Regions from separate parts of the Bradyrhizobium sp. 61 genome, predicted to be linked through region 1. Evidence: riboswitches for the same ligand, from Rfam matches in the RefSeq annotation. Region 1 holds a riboswitch; the other holds the start of a gene.
What was found. A riboswitch is a leader RNA that binds a small molecule or an ion and turns the genes downstream of it on or off. The one in region 1 is predicted to bind glycine.
Positions count from the first base shown of each region.

Region 2: linked by a shared signal. The riboswitch ahead of IVB46_RS03225 (D-amino acid dehydrogenase) and the one ahead of gcvT (glycine cleavage system aminomethyltransferase GcvT) in region 1 are both predicted to bind glycine.

Region 1 is NZ_JADPIU010000028.1:2,541-12,389, reverse strand. It holds gene recA (recombinase RecA) at 1-178, shown strand, start outside; gene IVB46_RS09730 (hypothetical protein) at 277-1,272, shown strand; gene gcvP (aminomethyl-transferring glycine dehydrogenase) at 1,426-4,293, opposite strand; gene gcvH (glycine cleavage system protein GcvH) at 4,474-4,842, opposite strand; gene gcvT (glycine cleavage system aminomethyltransferase GcvT) at 4,854-6,002, opposite strand; glycine riboswitch at 6,148-6,236, opposite strand; gene alaS (alanine--tRNA ligase) at 6,470-9,148, shown strand; gene IVB46_RS09705 (cyclic nucleotide-gated ion channel) at 9,155-9,849, shown strand, end outside.
Region 2 is NZ_JADPIU010000008.1:93,199-103,047, forward strand. It holds gene IVB46_RS03195 (crotonase/enoyl-CoA hydratase family protein) at 45-824, opposite strand; gene IVB46_RS03200 (TetR/AcrR family transcriptional regulator) at 923-1,504, shown strand; gene IVB46_RS03205 (multidrug effflux MFS transporter) at 1,637-2,887, shown strand; gene IVB46_RS03210 (glycosyltransferase family 39 protein) at 3,091-4,686, opposite strand; gene IVB46_RS03215 (ABC transporter substrate-binding protein) at 4,900-6,510, opposite strand; gene IVB46_RS03220 (M20/M25/M40 family metallo-hydrolase) at 6,778-7,908, shown strand; glycine riboswitch at 8,003-8,106, shown strand; glycine riboswitch at 8,110-8,223, shown strand; gene IVB46_RS03225 (D-amino acid dehydrogenase) at 8,291-9,592, shown strand; gene IVB46_RS03230 (ABC transporter permease) at 9,774-9,849, shown strand, end outside.

The DNA.
Region 1 (9,849 bases):
TGACAGCCAGCGCCTCGGCCAGGGTCGCGAGAACTCGAAAGCGTTTTTGAAGGCCAACCCGGACATCACCGCCAAGATCGAAACCTCGATCCGCCAGAACTCCGGCCTGATTGCCGAGCAGATTCTCGCCGGCACCCCCGAGCGCGACGCCGACGGCGAGGAGCCGGCGGAAGAGTAAGCCTCGAACAGCGAAGAACTTTCGCGAGGAGCGGGCGCTGAGGACGTTGAGTTGCCGACGTCGTCAGTGCCCGTTTCGTTTTGTGGGGCGCGTCGGCAATGAAGCGTGTGATCCTGACCAGTTCGTCCGGCGTCGGTCTTGCCCATGCGGATCGCGCCGACATGGTCGTCCCGTTCATCTTTCGCTTCGTTTCGGGGCCACTGCCTACCTCGCATCACCTCGAGCAATACCTGACGGGAGGCTATGTCAGAGGCGATCCGGAGGTGCGTTGGTCCGATCTTGTTGGCCGGTTGCCTCAGACCGGTCTCGCCCACAAGGAGACAGGCCTGATTTGGTTTTGCGAGACCTATGGCGTCGATCTCATCGAGCTGTGGTTCGACCCTAAGCCCAATAGTCAGTTGCAACTGATCTGGATCCTCGATTATTTGCGGTCCCATCCATCGATCACCGATCGTCTGAGATTGCGACGTGTCAATTTCGATCTGCGCGGAGCGGACGGCACAGAGCTTCGCGATCGTATGGTGCGGGAATTGGAAGTCGCGGACTGCGACTTCGAGATCGCCAACATGGCCTGGGAAGCCTACCGGGCGCCAACGCCGGAGCTCTGTTTCGGATTGCTCGGCAGGGATTTCCCCAGGCTGCCCTTCCTGAAGCCTGCGATGGAACAATTGCTGGCAGAACTGCCATCACCAATCACCGGACTAGGTACGACGGAAGCGCGGCTTCTCGACCTGATTGCGCGGGGGCACAACCGTACCAAGGAGCTGTTTCAACCGGACGGTCCGCTGCAAACGCGCGTGTTCGATCAATGGGAATTGGGCCCGCTGCTCGAAGGGCTTGGGTCCGGCCCAATGCCGGTGATCACGGGTCTCGATCCGAAACTCGCGACGCTGGCCCCGCACGATGCGCGAGGCCGCAACGCCGCCTTTCGCCGAAGCCGGCCATCGCTCACCGAATTTGGGGAAGCGGTCCTTGAAGGCCGGGAGGATTTCCGCCGTCAAACCCCGATCAGACGCTGGTGGGGCGGAACGCTTCTGACCAACGAACGGCTGTGGCGTTGGGACCGACAGAACAATTCGCTGGTTGCACCCTAGATGTGCGTTCGGGGCCGTAGGGTGGGCAAAGGCGCGCAAGCGCCGTGCCCACCATATTCCAACGCGCACAAAGGTGGTGGGCACGCTTCCGCCTTCGCTCTTCGAGCTACGGCGGACAAGTCGCTTTGCCCACGCTACGAAGCTACGAATCCCTTACTCCGCCGCTTCCGCGTAATCGCTCACCGGCGGGCACGAGCACACCAGGTTGCGGTCGCCATAGACGTTGTCGACGCGACCGACCGGGCACCAGTATTTGTCGGTGCGCGAGACGCCGTCGGGGAAGCAGCCTTCGGCGCGGGTGTAGGCGCGATTCCAATTGTCATCGGCGATGTCGTGCACGGTATGCGGGGCGTGACGCAGCGGCGAAGCCTCGATCTTGAAGCGGCCGGCCTCGACCTCGGCGATCTCCTTCCGGATCGCGATCATGGCGTCGCAGAAACGGTCCAGCTCCGCCTTGGATTCCGACTCGGTCGGCTCGATCATCAGCGTACCCGGCACCGGGAAGCTCATGGTCGGCGCATGGAAGCCGTAATCGATCAGGCGTTTTGCGATGTCGTCCACGGTGACGCCTGACGTCGTCTTCAACGCGCGCGGATCGACGATGCACTCGTGCGCGACGCGGCCCTTCGCGTTCTTGTAGAGCACCGGGAAGTGCGCATCGAGGCGCGCGGCAATGTAGTTGGCGTTGAGGATCGCGATCTCGGTGGCGCGCTTCAGGCCGTCGCCGCCCATCATCAGAATGTAGATGTAGGAGATGGTCAGGATCGACGCCGAGCCGAACGGTGCGGCCGAGACCGGGCCGACCGGTGCTTCGGCTTGCGTCGCCGGGTGACCAGGCAGGAACGGCGCGAGATGCGCCTTGACGCCGATCGGGCCCATGCCGGGGCCGCCGCCGCCATGCGGGATGCAGAAGGTCTTGTGCAGGTTGAGATGGCTGACGTCGGCGCCGTAATCGCCGGGCCGCGACAGGCCGACCTGCGCATTGAGGTTGGCGCCGTCCAGATACACCTGGCCGCCATGGCCGTGGACGATGTCGCAGATCTCGCGGATGTGCTCCTCGAACACGCCATGCGTCGAGGGATAGGTGATCATCACCGCGGCGAGATCCTTCGAGTGCTTCTCTGCCTTGGCGCGGAGATCATTGACGTCGACGTCGCCGTTCTTCTCGCAGGCGACCACCACCACGTCCATGCCGACCATCGCGGCCGAAGCCGGATTGGTGCCGTGGGCGGAGGAGGGGATCAGGCAGATTTTTCGGTGCGTCTCGCCGCGCGCGGCATGATAGCCGCGGATCGCGAGCAGCCCGGCATACTCTCCTTGCGCGCCCGAATTCGGCTGCAGCGAGATCGCGTCATAGCCGGTGATATCGCACAGCCATTTTTCAAGCCGCGCGAACAGTGCGTGGTAACCCTTGGCCTGCTCGCGCGGGGCGAACGGGTGCAGGCTGCCGAACTCCGGCCAGGTCAGCGGCATCATCTCGGTGGTCGCGTTCAGCTTCATGGTGCAGGAGCCGAGCGGAATCATCGCGCGGTCGAGCGCGAGATCGCGGTCGCTGAGCTTGCGCATGTAGCGCAGCATCTCGGTTTCCGAGCGATGCGCGTGGAACACGGGATGGGTGAGGAAGGCGGTCCCGCGCTTCAGCGCCTCCGGCAGCGCTTCGCGCGTGGTCGCGTCGATCTCGGCGTAAACAAGCGTGCCGCCGAACGCGCGCCAGACCGCCTCGACGGTCGCCGGCGTCGTGGTCTCGTCGAGCGCGATGCGGAGCGCGGTTTCGCCAACGCCGAGGTTGACCTTCTCGGCGGCCGCGCGCGCGACAATCTCGGCGCGCTTGGCACCGGCGTCCACGCTGAGCGTGTCGAAGAAGCTATCCGACTGCGGCGCGAAGCCGAGCTTGCGCAGGCCGGCGGCGAGCACGGCGGCGCGGCGATGCACGTTGCGCGCGATCTGCGCAAGCCCCTCGGGGCCGTGATAGACCGCGTACATCGAGGCGATCACGGCGAGCAGCACCTGCGCGGTGCAGATGTTGGAGGTCGCCTTCTCGCGGCGGATGTGCTGCTCGCGGGTCTGCAGCGCGAGGCGATAGGCCGGCATCCCGCGCGAGTCCACGGAGAGGCCGACGATGCGGCCGGGCAGCGAGCGCTTCAGCGCATCGCGCACCGCCATATAGGCCGCGTGCGGGCCGCCATAACCCATCGGCACGCCAAAGCGCTGCGCCGAGCCGATCGCGATGTCGGCGCCAAGCTCGCCGGGCGAGGCGAGCAGCGTCAGGGCCAAGAGATCGGCGGCAACGATCGCGAGCGCGCCCTTGGCCTTCAACGTCGCGATCGCGGGCCTGAGGTCGCGCACGGCGCCCGAGGAGCCCGGATATTGCAGCAGTGCGCCGAGCACGTCGGCCTTGTCGAGATCGGCGAGGGGATCGCCGACGATCAGGGTCCAGCCCAGCGGCTCGGCGCGGGTGCGCATCACCGCCAGCGTCTGCGGATGCACGTCCTTGTCGACGAAGAAGGCTTTTGCTTCGACCCGCGAGTGGCGCTCGGCGAGCGCCATGGCTTCGGCCGCGGCGGTCGCCTCGTCGAGCAGCGAGGCGTTGGCGACGTCGAGCCCGGTGAGGTCGCAGATCATGGTCTGGAAGTTGAGCAGCGCTTCCAGCCGGCCCTGGCTGATCTCGGGCTGGTAGGGCGTGTAGGCGGTGTACCAGGCCGGGCTCTCCAGAATGTTGCGCTGGATCACCGCAGGCAGGATCGTGCCGGAATAGCCCTGGCCGATCAGCGAGGTGAAGACCTGGTTCTCTCGCGCGAGCTCGGCCATATGCGCGATCGCCTCGGTCTCGCTCAAGGGCTTGCCGAGATCGAGCGGGGCGGCCTGCCGGATCGAGGCCGGCAGCGTCTCCGCCATCAGCGCGTCGACGCTCTTGGCGCCGACGGCCTCCAGCATTGCGGTGACGTCGCGCGCCGACGGGCCGATGTGGCGGCGAACGAAGGTGGCGGCGGTGTCGCCATTGGATTTGCGGTGCGCGGTCATCATGGGTCCTCGCTTTAGATTTCGCTGTCGCCGTCATGCCCCGCGAAGGCGGGGCATCCAGTAAACGCAGGCGTCACGGCTTGAGCCGAGAAGCCGCGGCGTACTGGATCACCCGCCCCAGTGCGCAGTGCGCACAAGGCGGGTGATGACACCGAATATGAGGTCAGAGTTCGCTTCATCTCACGCCGTATGTGCCTTGTAGGCGGCCTCATCCATGAGGCCGCCTAGCTCGCTCTTGTCGGCAATTTTGATCTTGAAGAACCACGCCTTGCCTTGCGCGTCCGAGTTCACCAGCGCCGGCTCGGCGGCGAGCGCGTCGTTGGTCTCGAGCACTTCGCCCGTAACAGGCGCGTAGACGTCGGAGGCGGCCTTCACCGATTCCACGACGGCGGCGGCTTCCGCCTTCTTCAGGGCACGGCCGGCTTTGGGCAGCTCGACGAACACGACGTCGCCGAGCTGGGACTGCGCATAGTCGGTGATGCCGACGGTGGCGACGTCGCCGTCGATGGCCAGCCATTCGTGGTCGGAGGTGTACAGCGTCGTGGTCATTTTCTCAGTCCTCAGCGTTTGTAGGTGTTTTTCACGAAAGGCATGGCGGCGACGGTGAGCGGCAGCCGCTGGCCGCGCACTTCGGCGAAGAGTTTTGTATCGAGCGCGCTCGATGCCGTGGGCACGTAGCCCATCGCGACCGGCGCGTTCAGGCTCGGGCCGAAACCGCCCGAGGTGACCTTTCCGATCGGCTCGCCGCCCGCTTCATCCGCAAACAGCAGCGCGCCCTCGCGCACCGGCGCGCGGCCATCCGTGCGCAGGCCGACCCGGCGGCGGCTCGCGCCGTTGTCAAAATGGGCGAGGATATTGTCGGCGCCGGGAAAACCGCCGGCGCGGGCGCCGCCGCTGCGGCGGCTCTTCTGCACCGACCATTCCAGCGCGGCCTCGACCGGCGTGGTGGCGGTGTCGATGTCGTGGCCGTAGAGGCAGAGCCCGCCTTCCAGCCGCAGGCTGTCGCGGGCCCCTAAGCCGATCGGCATCACATCGGGATTGTCCAGCAGCGTTTTGGCGAGGCGCTCGGCATCGGCCGCGGGGACCGAAATCTCGAACCCGTCCTCGCCGGTGTAGCCGGAGCGCGAGACGAAGCAATCGAGACCGGCAACCTTGTGCGGGCCGGCGTCCATGAACTTCATGGAGGGGGCCTCTGCACACAATTTCGCCAGCGCGGCTTCTGCCTTCGGGCCCTGCAGCGCGATCAGGGCGCGGTCTTGAAGCGAATCGATGATGCAGTCGTCCGAGAGATGCGCGCGCAGATGCGCCTCGTCCGCTTCCTTGCAGGCGGCGTTGACGACCAGGAACAGGTGATCGCCGAAATTGGCGACCATCAGATCGTCGAGAATGCCGCCGTCCGGATTGGTGAACTGGGCATAGCGCTGCCGTCCCGGGGCAATCGCCACGATATCCTGCGGCACCAGCCGCTCCAGCGCGCGGGCGGCGTCCTCGACCTTGCCCAACTTCGGCCGAAGCGCGAGCTGGCCCATGTGGGAGACGTCGAACAGGCCCGCGGAGGAGCGGGTATGGAGGTGCTCTTTCAGGACCCCCGCGGGGTACTGCACGGGCATGTCATAGCCCGCGAACGGCACCATCTTGCCGCCGAGGGAGACATGAAGCCCGTGAAGGGGCGTACGTTTGAGGGAATCTTGGTCGTCGCGCGCAAGCATCACGGGGCCCTCGGCGGTTCCCCGGGGACGATTCCCCGGTAGCAACCAGTCGAAGCCCCATCTGTCGCTGTGCCTGAGAGTATTATCCCGTCGGCGGACGCAGTCCGGGTCTTATGCCCGTCGGCGCCTCTTTCCAGATGTCGTCAAAGCCACGCGGTCCTTTTGCCTGAGAGTTTCCGGGGCGGTTGCTCCTTCGGCGCCGGCACCAAAGCCGGTCTCTCCCGACGTGGCCGTACGATACAGATGGGTACAGACCACAGGCCGGCCAAGCCTGTCAACGCGCACCTGGCGGCTTTCAACGGGATTGCAAACGGGATTGCGCGCCTGCGGCAACTCACTGATCTCCTTGCACAGTTTCTGGACAGCGCAGCTGGCCTTGTCTAAAAGCGCTTTGACCCGCAGATATCAGCCCAAATGCCCGGTTTGGATGGCGTATCGCGGGTCCAAGCACACCCGATTGGATGAACATGAGCGGCGTCAACGAGATCAGGTCGACCTTTCTGAACTTCTTTGCCGAGAACGGCCACGAGATCGTGTCCTCCTCGCCATTGGTGCCGCGCAACGATCCGACGTTGATGTTCACCAATGCCGGCATGGTGCAGTTCAAGAACGTCTTCACCGGCGTCGAGAAGCGGCCCTATCAGCGCGCCACCACGTCGCAGAAATGCGTGCGCGCCGGCGGCAAGCACAACGACCTCGACAATGTCGGCTACACCGCGCGCCATCTCACCTTCTTTGAGATGCTCGGCAATTTCTCGTTCGGCGACTATTTCAAGGAGCGCGCGATCGAGCTGGCCTGGACCCTGATCACGCGGGAGTTCGGGCTCAAGAAAGACAAGCTGCTCGTCACCGTCTACCACACCGACGACGAGGCGGCCGGCCTGTGGAAGAAGATCGCGGGCTTCTCCGACGACCGCATCATCCGCATCCCGACCTCGGACAATTTCTGGGCGATGGGCGACACCGGGCCGTGCGGCCCGTGCTCGGAGATCTTCATCGACCGCGGCGATCACATCTGGGGCGGACCTCCGGGCTCGCCGGAAGAGGACGGCGACCGATTCCTGGAATTCTGGAATCTCGTGTTCATGCAGTACGAGCAGGTGACGAAGGAGGAGCGCGTGGATCTGCCGCGTCCCTCGATCGACACCGGCATGGGGCTGGAGCGCATGGCCTGCATCATGCAGGGCGTCGACAGCGTGTTCGAGACCGACCTGTTCCGCCATCTGATCGACGCGACCGCGTCCGCGCTTGGCAGCGGGCCGAACGAGCAGACGGTCGCCTCGTTCCGCGTCATCGCCGACCATCTGCGCTCCTCGGCGTTCCTCGTCTCCGACGGCGTGCTGCCCTCGAACGAGGGCCGCGGCTACGTGCTGCGCCGGATCATGCGCCGCGCGATGCGCCATGCGCAGCTGCTGGGTGCCAAAGAGCCGCTGATGCATCGGCTGGTCTGGGCGCTGGTGCGCGAGATGGGCCAGGCCTATCCCGACCTGATGCGCGCGGAGAACCTGATCGAGGAAACGCTGCGGCTGGAAGAGACCCGCTTCCGCAAGACGCTGGTGCGCGGCCTTGCCATCCTCGACGAGAAGAGCGCGTCTCTGAAGAAAGGCGACATGTTCGACGGCGACGTCGCCTTCACGCTGTACGACACCTACGGCTTCCCGCTGGATCTGACGCAGGACGCGCTGAAGTCGCGCGGCATCGGCGTCGACCAGGCCTCCTTCACCGACGCGATGGAGCGCCAGAAGGCCAAGGCGCGCGAGTCCTGGAAGGGTTCGGGCGAGGCGGCTTCCGAAGCGATCTGGTTCCCGCTGCGCGAGAAGCTCGGGGCCACCGAATTCCTGGGCTATGAGACCGAGAGCGCCGAAGGCGTGGTCTCCACGCTGGTGAAGGACGGACAGGAAACCGCGAGCCTCAAGGCCGGCGAGACCGGCGCGATCGTGCTCAACCAGACGCCGTTCTACGCGGAATCCGGCGGCCAGGTCGGCGACACCGGCGTGCTCAGCGGCGAGGGCGGCATCAAGTTCCGCGTTACCGACACGCAGAAGAAGCTCGGCGATCTCTTCGTTCACGTCGGCACGGTGGAAAGCGGCGAGCTGAAGCTCGGCACCGCGCTGCAGCTCGAGGTCGATCACGGCAGGCGTTCCTCGATCCGCGCGCATCATTCGGCGACGCATCTCATCCACGAGGCGCTGCGCCAGGTGCTCGGCGACCACATCGCCCAGCGCGGCTCGATGGTCGCGCCCGACCGCCTGCGCTTCGACTTCGTGCATCCGAAGCCGATCACGGCGGAAGAGCTCGCCCGCGTCGAGGACATCGCCAACGACGTGGTGCTGGAGAACGACGAAGTCACGACACGCGTGATGGGAGTCGATGAAGCGCGCGAGGCCGGCGCGCGCGCCCTGTTCGGCGAGAAATACGGCGACGAGGTCCGTGTCGTCTCGATGGGCAGGACCGCGCGGGAGCGCGGTGCCAACGCGCTCGGCTGGTCGGTCGAGCTCTGCGGCGGCACCCATGTGAAGCGCACCGGCGACATCGGCCTGATCACGCTGACCGGCGAGAGCGCGGTGGCCTCCGGCGTGCGCCGCATCGAGGCGCTGACCGGCAACTATGCGCGCAGGCACGCCAACGAGACCATGGCGCTGGCGAAGACCGCGGCCAACGAGCTGCGCACCTCGATCGACGACGTTCCGGCGCGCATCACAGCGCTGATGGAGGAGCGCAAGAAGCTCGAGCGCGAGCTCTCTGACGCCCGCAAGAAGCTCGCGATGGGCGGCGGTACATCCGTCGGGAACGGCGCAGCCGCAGGCGTGCGCGAAATCGGCGACGTCAAGCTGATGGCGCGCGCGGTCGAGGGCATCGAGATGAAGGATCTCAAGAGCCTTGCGGACGACGGCAAGAAGCAGATCGGCTCCGGCGTGGTCGCCATCGTCGGCGTCACCGAAGACGGCAAGGCCGGGATCGTGGTCGGCGTCACCGCCGATCTCACCGCGCGCTTCAATGCCGTGAACCTGGTGCGCGTCGCCTCCGAGGCGCTCGGCGGCAAGGGCGGCGGCGGCCGGCCCGACATGGCGCAGGCTGGCGGTCCCGATGGCGCCAAGGCGCCCGAGGCGCTCGCGGCGATCGAAAAAGCGATGGCAGGCGCGTAAACGGCCATGCGCCTCGTTCCGCGAGGACGTGGCTCGGCCGATCCCAACCTAAGGGATCGCCTGTACGAATTGCTGGAGCACGATCCGCTCGCCTACTCGATCGGGTCGCGCTTCATCCAGGTGATCATCAGCGTCATCGTGCTCGACGTGGTCGCGATGATCCTCGCCTCGGTGCCGGAGCTCGACGCGCGGTTCGACATGCTGTTCAGCGCGGTCGCCGTCCTCGCCGTCATCGTGTTCGCGCTCGAATATCTGGCGCGGCTGTGGACCGTTGCGGGGCACACCCAGCGCAACGGCTCCGCGCTGTCCGACCGGCTCTCTTATGCCTTCTCCGCGCTCGGCATCATCGACCTCATGGCGTTCCTGCCGGCCGCGATCGTGCTGGCCACCGGCCGGCACGCGACGCTGGCTGGGCTCGGCGTGCTGCCGTTCTTCAAGCTGATCCGTTATTCGCCGGCGATGCGCTCGCTGCTCGCGGCCATCCATGCCGAGCGGCGAGCGCTGATCGGCTGCATCGTCATCCTGATCGGTGTGGTACTGACCTTCGCCTCGCTGCTCTACGCCATCGAGCGTGATGTGCAGCCCAGCAAGCTCGGCACCATTCCGGACGCGATGTGGTGGGCAATCGTGACGCTCGGCACCGTCGGCTATGGCGACGTCGTGCCGGTGACGCCGCTCGGTAAATTCATCTCGGTGTTCGC
Region 2 (9,849 bases), on a different contig from region 1:
GAACCGGTTCCGCGGCCGCGACCGCCAGATCCGTCGTCCCGCCCCTACGGCGACGAACGGGCGGCAAGCCAGGCATCGACTGCTTCGCGCGTGTCCCGGGTCGCCGCCATGCGTGCGAACTGCTCGCTCTCGATGGCGAGGCCTTCCGAGATCGAGACGTTGAGGCCCCGCGTGGTGGCGGTGATGACGCGGGCGACCGCCAGGCGCGAATGCCGCGTGATGCGATCTGCCAGCGCGAAGGCTGCGTCCAGGAGCTGCTCGTGCGGCACGACGTGGTTGACCAAACCGATCTCATGAGCCCGCTGTGGTGAAAAGGAATCTCCTGTCAGGAGATATTCGAGCGCCCGCTTCCGGCCTGCGAGCCGTGGCAGGCGCTGCGTGCCGCCGAAGGTCGGCGTGATGCCGATCGCGATCTCGGGCTTGGCGAAGCTCGCCCGCTCGCTCGCGACGGCGAGATGCACGGCTTCCGTGATCTCGCAGCCGCCGCCGAAGGCGATGCCGTTCACGGCGGCGATGATCGGCTTCGGAAACGCCTCCATGCGCGCCGTCATCGCCTGCCCGCGCCGCACGAAGGCCTTCACCGCCGCATCCGGCCCGGATTTCACGCTCTCCGAGAACTCGGCGATGTCGGCGCCGGCCGAGAAGGCGCGGTCGCCCGCCCCGGTCAGGATCACGGCGCGGATATCGGCATCGTCCTCGATACGATCGAGGATCGCCATCAGGCGGTCGACGAGGGCGTAGCTCAGCGCATTGAGCTTGTTCGGGCGGTTGAACGTCAGCAGCGCGACAGCGCCTCGCGTTTCGGAGAGTACGAGATCGGACAAGTGCAGGCTCCTTCCAGGTCGAATTCCAGGTCGAACAGGCGCGGAAGTCAGCCACAGCGATCTTGTCGTGTATACTCACTAGGCAGTATATATTGGCGATGTCAGGCAAAGGCGACACCACGCGCGAGCAGATCGTCATCGCGGCGACGCGCCTGTTCTATGGCGAAGGCATCAGGGCGGTGAGCATGGACGCAGTCGCCGAGAAGGCCGGCGTCACCAAGAAGACGCTCTATTATCACTTCACCAGCAAGGACGAGCTCGTCGCCGAGACCATCGCGGCCAGGGACCAGCCGACGCTGGAGCTCTATATGCGCTGGTTCGCCGAGACCGAGGGCACGGTGGCCGACAAGGTCCGCGGTCTCTTCACAAGGCTCGGACGCTCCGTGGATACGCCGCGATGGCGCGGCTGCGGATTCCTGCGCACCATCGCCGAGCTCGCAAACACGCCGGCACATCCCGCGGTCAAGGCCGGCGCGGCGCACAAGAAGCGTTTTGAAGCGTGGCTCGACACCGAATTGCGCGAGCACGGCGTTGCCGGTGCAGCGGCGCTCGCGCGCCAGCTCGTGATCCTGCTCGACGGCGCCACGACCGTGATGCTGATCCATCGCGATCTCGACTATGTCGACACCGCGGGACGATTGGCACTCGGCCTGGTCGAGCAGGCCCTTAGCGCACGATGATGGACGAGGCAGCCCTTCCCGAGCCCGGCGACATCACCAATTCTTGTGCACCCGCCTGTCAGCCATCCCGAAACATGGGTTGTGCGACGCAGCATAACCGATCAAAAAGCCTCTGATTTTCAGAGGTGAGCTTTGTCCGACGTCAATGCCGACGATTGGGTGTCCTCGGGACACCGGCCCATGGGTTTTCCAGAATTCGTCATCGTGATCGCGTCCATCATGGCGCTGAATCCGCTTGCGATGGACATGATGCTGCCGGCGCTGCCCAACATCGGGGCAGCCTTCGCCATTCCCAACGCCAACCATCTTCAGCTGGTGCTCTCGACCTTCCTGATCGGCTTCGGCGCCGGTCAGTTCGTCATGGGCCCGTTGTCGGACCGCTTCGGCCGCCGCCCGGTGCTGCTCGGCGGCATGGCCGTCTATGCGGTGGCGAGCGTGCTGGCGGTCGCCGCGCCCTCGTTCGAGACGCTGCTGCTGGCGCGCGCGCTGCAAGGGCTCGGCACGTCGGCAACGCGCGTGATCGCCACCTCAATCGTGCGCGACTGTTATGTCGGCCGCCGGATGGCGAGCGTGATGTCGCTCGCCATGATGGTGTTCATCGCGGTGCCGGTGATTGCGCCCTCGTTCGGGCAGGCGGTGCTGCTGGTCACGCAATGGCGCGGCATCTTCGTCGTCCTGATGCTCTACGGGCTGCTCGCGCTCGCATGGAGCGTGCTGCGGCTGCCTGAAACCCTTCCCGAGTCCGAACGCAGGTCGCTGGCGCCCGCAGACGTACTCTCGGCGTTCCGGCAGACCGTGACCAACCGCCAGACCATCGGCTATGCGACGGCCGCCGGCAGCGTGATAGGCGCGCTCTTTGCCTATGTCTTCTCGGCGCAGCAGGTCTTTACCGGCGTCTATCATCTCGGCCACTATTTCCCGATTGCCTTCGCCGCGATCGCGGCCGGCACCGCGATCGCCGGTTTCCTCAATGCGAAGCTGGTCGGACGGCTCGGCATGCGCGTGATCTCGCACGGCGCGCTGACGCTCTACACCGCGGTTGCGGGCGTGATGCTGCTGACGGAAAGCCTCGGCATGCTGCCGCTCTCCTTGTTCATGGTGCTGTCCGCCCTGATGATGTTCTCGTTCGGCATGATGGTCGCGAACTTCACCGCACTGGCCATGGAGCCGCAGGGCCATATCGCCGGCACCGCCTCCTCGCTCTACGGCTCGATCACGACGCTGATCGGCATCGTCGTCGGCATGGCGATCGGGCAGAGTTTCGACGGCACGCTGCTGCCGTTCTCGGTCGGCTTCTTCCTGTCGACGCTGGCGGCGCTTGCGATCGTGCTGGTGGTGGAAAAGGGACGGCTGTTCAAGCCGCATCATCGTCCCTTCGCATGAGGAACTTCCCGGCCGCGTCGATGTTGTACTGCAGCAATTCGAAAGGCCGCCTCATGGAACCGGAACATCGCGAAGACAACACCACCCCGGATCGGGCGGAAACGGAGCGCCCGACGCCGGGCGCCGACCGAACTGCGTTCACTCCCCCCTTCGCGAGCGAAGGCCTCGAGCGAATCCGCGACAGCCACTGCTGAGCGCAAAGCCTAGTTCGTCGGGCGCCTGCTGGCGCTGAAGTCCTGCGCGGCGCTCTCGGGCGTCGCGCTGCTCGTTCGCGGCGGCACGATCAGCACGACCACGTCCCGCGTCAGGCCGGGCTTGCCCCATAGCGTCGCCTGCACGGTGAACTGGCGCCTGACGAAATGCTCGGCGCGCGCGGACACCGACTCCATCCACCTGCCGCAATAGTCCTGGCCGCTGAAACAGAGCGCGGCCCAACCGCGATCCAATGTCGTCTTTCGCGGCATGCCCCACGTGTACTGAAATTCGAACGGCCGCGCGTAATACGGATGGTCCGGACTGTAGAACGCGGTCGCAAAGGCCAGCGAATCGTCGCCACTGACGGCGCTGAGCGGCTCCCCGGTCAGCTCGTGCCATTCCCGGGTGAGCTCGTTGGCTACCTGCGCGTAGAAATACCGGCCCTCTTCGTAGCCGTGATTGTTGCGATAGACGGCGTGAATCGGGGCGGCGACGAAGACAGCGGCGAGCCCAACGATTGCGGTGATGACCGTGACATTGACGGTGTAGAATCTTTCGATCGGGTAGCGCGTGCCGCAAACGATCAGCACGACGAACAGGAACAGCCCTTGCAGCGCCCATAGCGACGGCAGATCGGTGCCCATCGCCAGCGACGTCAGGACCGGCAGTACGATCGTGCCGATCGCAACGTAAAAAAGAAGCCGCAGGCCGGAACTCATCGCGGCGAAGTCGGCCGCAAATTGTTTCAGCCGTGTGCCGGCGATGATCACCCAGAAGACGGCCGATACGCTGATGGCCGCCACGAGTCCGAGCAGGAAGTTCCGCACCTCGCCGAGCGAGCTCACGAAGTTGCCGTTGGCGTGCGCCATCGCGTAGGTGAAGGCCGACGCGCCCGTCGTCGCGAGCCAGTAGATATGCGGCGACAACACCGCGACCCCGACCACGACCGATATCCACGGCGAAGCGGACGCGAAATAGGCGCGGCGCGCGGGATGCGCCAGCGCGGCAAATGCAAAGCTCGCCACGAGGAAGACCGAATAATATTTGCCGACCATCGCCAGCGCCGTGGTGCATCCTACGGCGACCGCCCAGGCCGCGCTGCGGGTCTCGAACGCGCGCAGAAAACACCAGGTCGCGAGCGGCCAGAGCGCAAGCAGCACCGTATTGGCATTGAAGCGCTGGGCGTGGAATTGATAGGCCGGCGTCAGCATCAGGAGCAGCAGCACCAGGATGCGCTTGTGCCCGGTCACGAACTGCCGTGCGATCCGGTCGACGAAAAACAGGGCGAGCCCGGCATTGGCCATCGCCATCAATTGCAGCGACCAGTCACTGAGCGGGAAGACGGCGGTCCACACCGCCGTAACCCAGCCCATCAGCGGCGGATGCTTGTGGTAGCTCCACGCGAAACGGCGCCCGAGCGTCCAGGCCTCGAGGGTATCAGGGTGCAGGCCGCTGCCGGCATAGGCGACGGCCAGATAGATCGTCCAGAGCGCGACAAAGCACACAATGAGAAGCGGAACGGCCCAACCCGTCTCGACGCCGTCGAGCCAGCGCAGGAAAGGCCGCCGCCATCGCGCCGGCGCGCGATCGGACCGCTCGGCCATCGCCCGAAATGAAAAATCAATCGACACGGGACTCAAATGCAGGAAGGAAGTGATGTGCGAACTGCGCACATCTATTTCAAGTCAGAAACAAATAGCAATGATTGGACACTGGAAGAGTTAAAAGCTGACGCGAGGCTGACAAACGAAAACGGCGCCGCTGATGACAGCGACGCCGCGTAACGCTCGGGGAAGGCGCGCTGGCGCGCCCTCGCTTTACTCGGTCTTGTCGATGTTCCAGAACACCGGCGTCGCCGGGCCGTCGAGCACGCCGGTGAGCGACTTCCGCCACGCGCTCGGCGCCAGATACTGGCCGAGCGGCACGTAGATCACCTGGTCATAGGCTTCCTTCTGGATCTCGGTCGCGATCTTCTTCTGATCGTCGAGCGAGGCGGCGCGGACGAAATCGTCCTTGAGCTTCTCGATCTTGGCGTTTTCCGCCCAGCCGAACCAGCCCTTCTTGCCCTGGCCCCCGATCGACAGATTGGCGATCGGGTTGGACACGTCGGCGCTGACCCAGTTGGTGAAGAACATGTTCCAGCCGCCCTCCTTCGGAGGCTTCTGGCTGGCGCGCCGGCTGACCACCGTCTGCCAGTCGGTCGCTTGCGCGTCGACCTTGAAGCCGGCCTCGCGGAGCAACTGCACCGCGACCGTCGGCTGCGCCTTCAGCGTCACGACGTCGCCGGGCACCATGACCACGACGGGCGTACCGTCATAGCCGGACTCGGCGAGCGCCTTCTTGGCTTCCGCCATGCCGTTGCCCTTGACCAGCGATTCCGAGCCGACGTCGGTCGCGAACGGCGTATCGCAGATGAAGAACGCACCGCAGATCTTGTAGTATTTGGGATTGCCGACGAGCGCGTCGAGCACGTCCTTCTGGTTCATCGCCAGAAGTGCGGCACGGCGGATCTTCGGATTGTCGAAGGGCGGATAGAGGAAGTTCATGCGCCCAAGGGTCTGGTAGCCGAACTTGTTCAGCGTCTCGGTCTTGAGGTCGGCATTGCCTTCAAGCACGGGCAGCAGATCCCACGGCGGCACTTCCATGAAGTCGATGTCGCCCGATTGCAGCGCGTTCACTGCGGTCTGCGCATCCGGCATGGTGATCCATTCGACGCGATCAACCTTGACCACCTTGCCTCCGGCAGTCCAGCTCGACGCCTCCTTGCGCGGCACATAGTCGGTGTTCTTGACGTACACCGCCTTCACGCCGGGCTGGAATTCACCCTGCACGAACTTGAACGGACCCGAGCCGATCTGCTCGGGGATCTGCTTGTCCGGCGGCGTTTCGGCGAGACGCTTCGGCATCATGAAGGCGACGCGCGAGGACGGCTTGCCGATGGATTCGAGCACGAGGCCGTAGGGCTCCTTCAGCTTCAGCGTGATCGTCTTGGGGTCGGTCGCCTCGATGCTCGCAGTAAACTGCATCATCTGCTGGCCCATGCCGTCGACCGCGGCCCAGCGCTTCAGCGAAGCGGCGCAGTCTTCCGCCGTCACCGGCGTACCGTCGTGCCACTTCAGGCCGTCGCGCAGCGTGAAGGTGTAGGTGAGCTTGTCGTCGGAGATCTTCCAGTCCGCCATCTGCGGCTGGATCTTGAAATTCGAGTCCGTCGCGATCAGCGTGTCGTAGACCATGTAGCCATGGTCACGCGTGATGTAGGCGGTGGTGAAAATCGGATCGATGATGCGCAGATCCGAATGCATCACCGCGGTGATGGTCTTGCTGGCGGCGGCAAGTACCGGCGAGGCCATCGCCGTCGAAAGCGCAACGACCGATAGCGCAAGTGTGGAGGCGAACGCGCGACGCCCCCGGCGCATCAAGCTCAACATAAAAGTTTCTCCTGACGTGAAACTGTTCAAAGGCACGTTATTGGTTGAGCATTCGGTTCGTTCTTTAGGCGAACTAACCTCATGCGATGCCTTTGTCTTTCGAGACTTGCAGACAGTGTTGAGCGCGTCAATCCGGTTTCGCTGCAGCCCCAAGCGGCGCGCCCACGGGCTCCACAAAGATCGGTTTGGCTCTACAACGCTTTCCGCCAGTCCCGTCCGCGCCAATGCAATGCGCGTTCCATCTTTCGAATCTTGAGAGACATTAAGATGAATCCAGCCAATCTTCCCTTCGATTCCGAGGCGATGCTCGAGGGCCTGCGCACCTGGGTGGAATGCGAGAGCCCGACCTGGGACGCAGGTGCCGTCAACCGCATGCTCGATATCGCAGCGCGGGATATGGCGATCATGGGTGCGACGATCAAACGCATCGGCGGTCGACAGGGCTTCGGCGGCGTGATCCGCGCGCGCTTCCCGCATCCGAAACAGGGCGAGCCGGGCATCCTGATCGCCGGCCACATGGATACCGTCCACCCGCTCGGCACCATCGAGAAGCTGAAATGGCGGCGCGAGGGCAACAAGTGCTACGGCCCCGGCATCTACGACATGAAGGGCGGCAACTATCTCTCGCTGGAAGCGATCCGGCAGCTGGCACGCGCTTCCTTCACCACGCCGCTGCCGATCACCGTGCTGTTGACGCCCGACGAGGAAGTCGGCACGCCCTCGACGCGAGACATCATCGAGGCGGAGGCTGCGCGCAACAAATATGTGCTGGTGCCCGAACCGGGCCGCGCCGACAACGGTGTCACCACCGGACGTTACGCCATCGCGCGTTTCAATCTGGAGGCGACGGGCCGGCCGAGCCATGCCGGCGCGACATTGGCGGCCGGACGCTCGGCGATCCGCGAGATGGCGCGGCAGATCCTCGCCATCGACGCGATGACGACAGAGGACTGCACCTTCTCTGTCGGCGTCGTGCACGGCGGACAATGGGTCAATTGCGTTGCCACGACCGCCACCGGCGAGGCGCTGTCGATGGCCAAGCGCCAGGCCGATCTCGACCGCGGCGTCGAGCGGATGCTGGCGCTGTCGGGCACGTCCAATGATGTCACGTTCAAGGTGACGCGCGGCGTCACGCGCCCCGTATGGGAGCCCGATGCCGGCACCATGGCGCTTTACGAGAAGGCGCGCGGCATCGCCAAATCGCTCGGCACTGAGCTGCCGCATGCGAGCTCCGGCGGCGGCTCCGACGGCAACTTTACCGGCGCGATGGGCATCCCGACGCTCGACGGCCTCGGCGTGCGCGGCGGCAACGGCCACACGCTGGAAGAATTCATCGAGGTCGAGAGCCTAGTTGAACGCGGGCGCCTGATGGCCGGCTTGCTGGCGACGCTCGACTGACGACGCAGCCTTCGCACTGCACAATGCGTTGGCAGTCGCGGTTTAAATTTAGCCTTGTCTAAAAATGAGGCGCATCGTACTGCTCGATTGTCCACGCGACGATGCGGGAGAGATCGCAACGAGAGTTCAGGCTTTCGTTGCGGCGCCGACGGAGCAACCGCCCCGGAAACTCTCAGGCAAAAGGACCGTATCGTCAGGACGATCTGGAGAGAGGCGGCGCGATCTTAGGATCGTGACGTCCACCGAAGGGGATAGTCCGGAGCTGACCTCGCCGAGGTCCGCAACGGATCAAGCTCTCAGGTAACCGTGACAGATGGGGCGCCGCCAACGGCCTTTGGCCGGCGGTTAGCCGACTCTAACTCACGGGAGCCCCGAACCTGCCATGACCCATATCGCCATCATCGGCGCCGGCATCACCGGCGTAACGACCGCCTATGCCCTGCTCGAACGCGGATACAAGGTGACGGTGCTCGACAAGCACCGCTACGCCGCGATGGAGACCTCCTTCGCCAATGGCGGACAGCTCTCCGCCAGCAATGCCGAGGTGTGGAACAGCACCGCAACGATCCTGAAAGGCCTGCGCTGGATGTTCCGGCGCGATGCGCCGCTGCTGATGAACCCGCGGCCGAACTGGCACAAATATTCGTGGATGAGCGAGTTCGTCGCCAATATCGGCAACTATCGCGCCAACACGGTTCAGACCACGCGGCTCGCGATCGAAGCTCGCAAGCATCTGTTCGAGATCGCAGAGCGCGAAGGCATCGACTTCGATCTCGAACGTCGCGGCATCCTGCACATCTATCACGACAAGAAGGGTTTTGAATCCGGCCTGCAGGTCAATGCGCTATTGAAGGAAGGCGGGCTCGATCGCCGCCCGGTGACGCCGGAGGAGATCCGCGCCATCGAGCCGACGCTGCGCAAGGACTATTTTGGCGGTTTCTACACGCCGTCGGATGCGACCGGCGATATCCACAAGTTCACGCGCGGACTTGCGGAAGCCTGCAAGCGGCGCGGCGCGACCTTTATCCACGAAGCCAACATCGATTCCATTGCCCAAGCAGGTGGCGGCTTTGTCATCGGCTGGGCTGATCTTTCGGCCAGTGATGCTGTCGCATCCGCGCGCGGCATGCTGAAGGCTGATGGCGTCGTGGTCTGCGCCGGTGTGGCCAGCCGCCACTTCGCCGCCCTCCTCGACGAGCGCGTCAACGTCTATCCGGTGAAGGGCTATTCGATCACCGTTCAGCTCGACACTGCCGCAAGCCGCAATGCGACGCCGACCGTGAGCCTGCTCGACGAAGCCGCCAAGATCGTCACCAGCCGGCTCGGCGCCGATCGTTTCCGCGTCGCAGGCACCGCCGAATTCAACGACTTCAACCGCGACATCCGCGCCGACCGCGTGCAGCCGCTGGTCGACTGGGTGCGCAGCAACTTCCCCGGCGTCGAAACGTCCAAGGTCGTGCCCTGGGCCGGGCTGCGGCCGATGATGCCGAACATGATGCCCGTGGTGCGCGCAGGACGGATGCCGGGCGTGTTCTTCAACACCGGCCACGGCCATCTCGGCTGGACCTTGTCGGCGGCGACCGCGCAGATGATTGCCGGGACCATCGACGGCTGGCGCGGGCTCAACGCACCGCCGACCGCACCCTCACTCAGGGTTGAGCGCGAGTTCCGCCATGCATCCTGAGTGGCCGATATCGGAGGCTCGGCGGCCTCTTGCGACCGCCCTGCCCTTGGCACACAATTTGCTCCGAAAGGTCGGCTTCTCCGGCCGGCTTTCCAGCCCGAGTGACAGGCGTGCATGATAGACAGAACCGATTCCACGGGGGCCTCCCGGCCCCACAAGTTCCGCAGCCGGAGATAGGTGCATGCTAGGTTATCTCATTCGCCGCGTTCTGGCCGCGGTGCCCGTGATGGGCGTCGTCGCGCTGTTCGTCTTCCTGC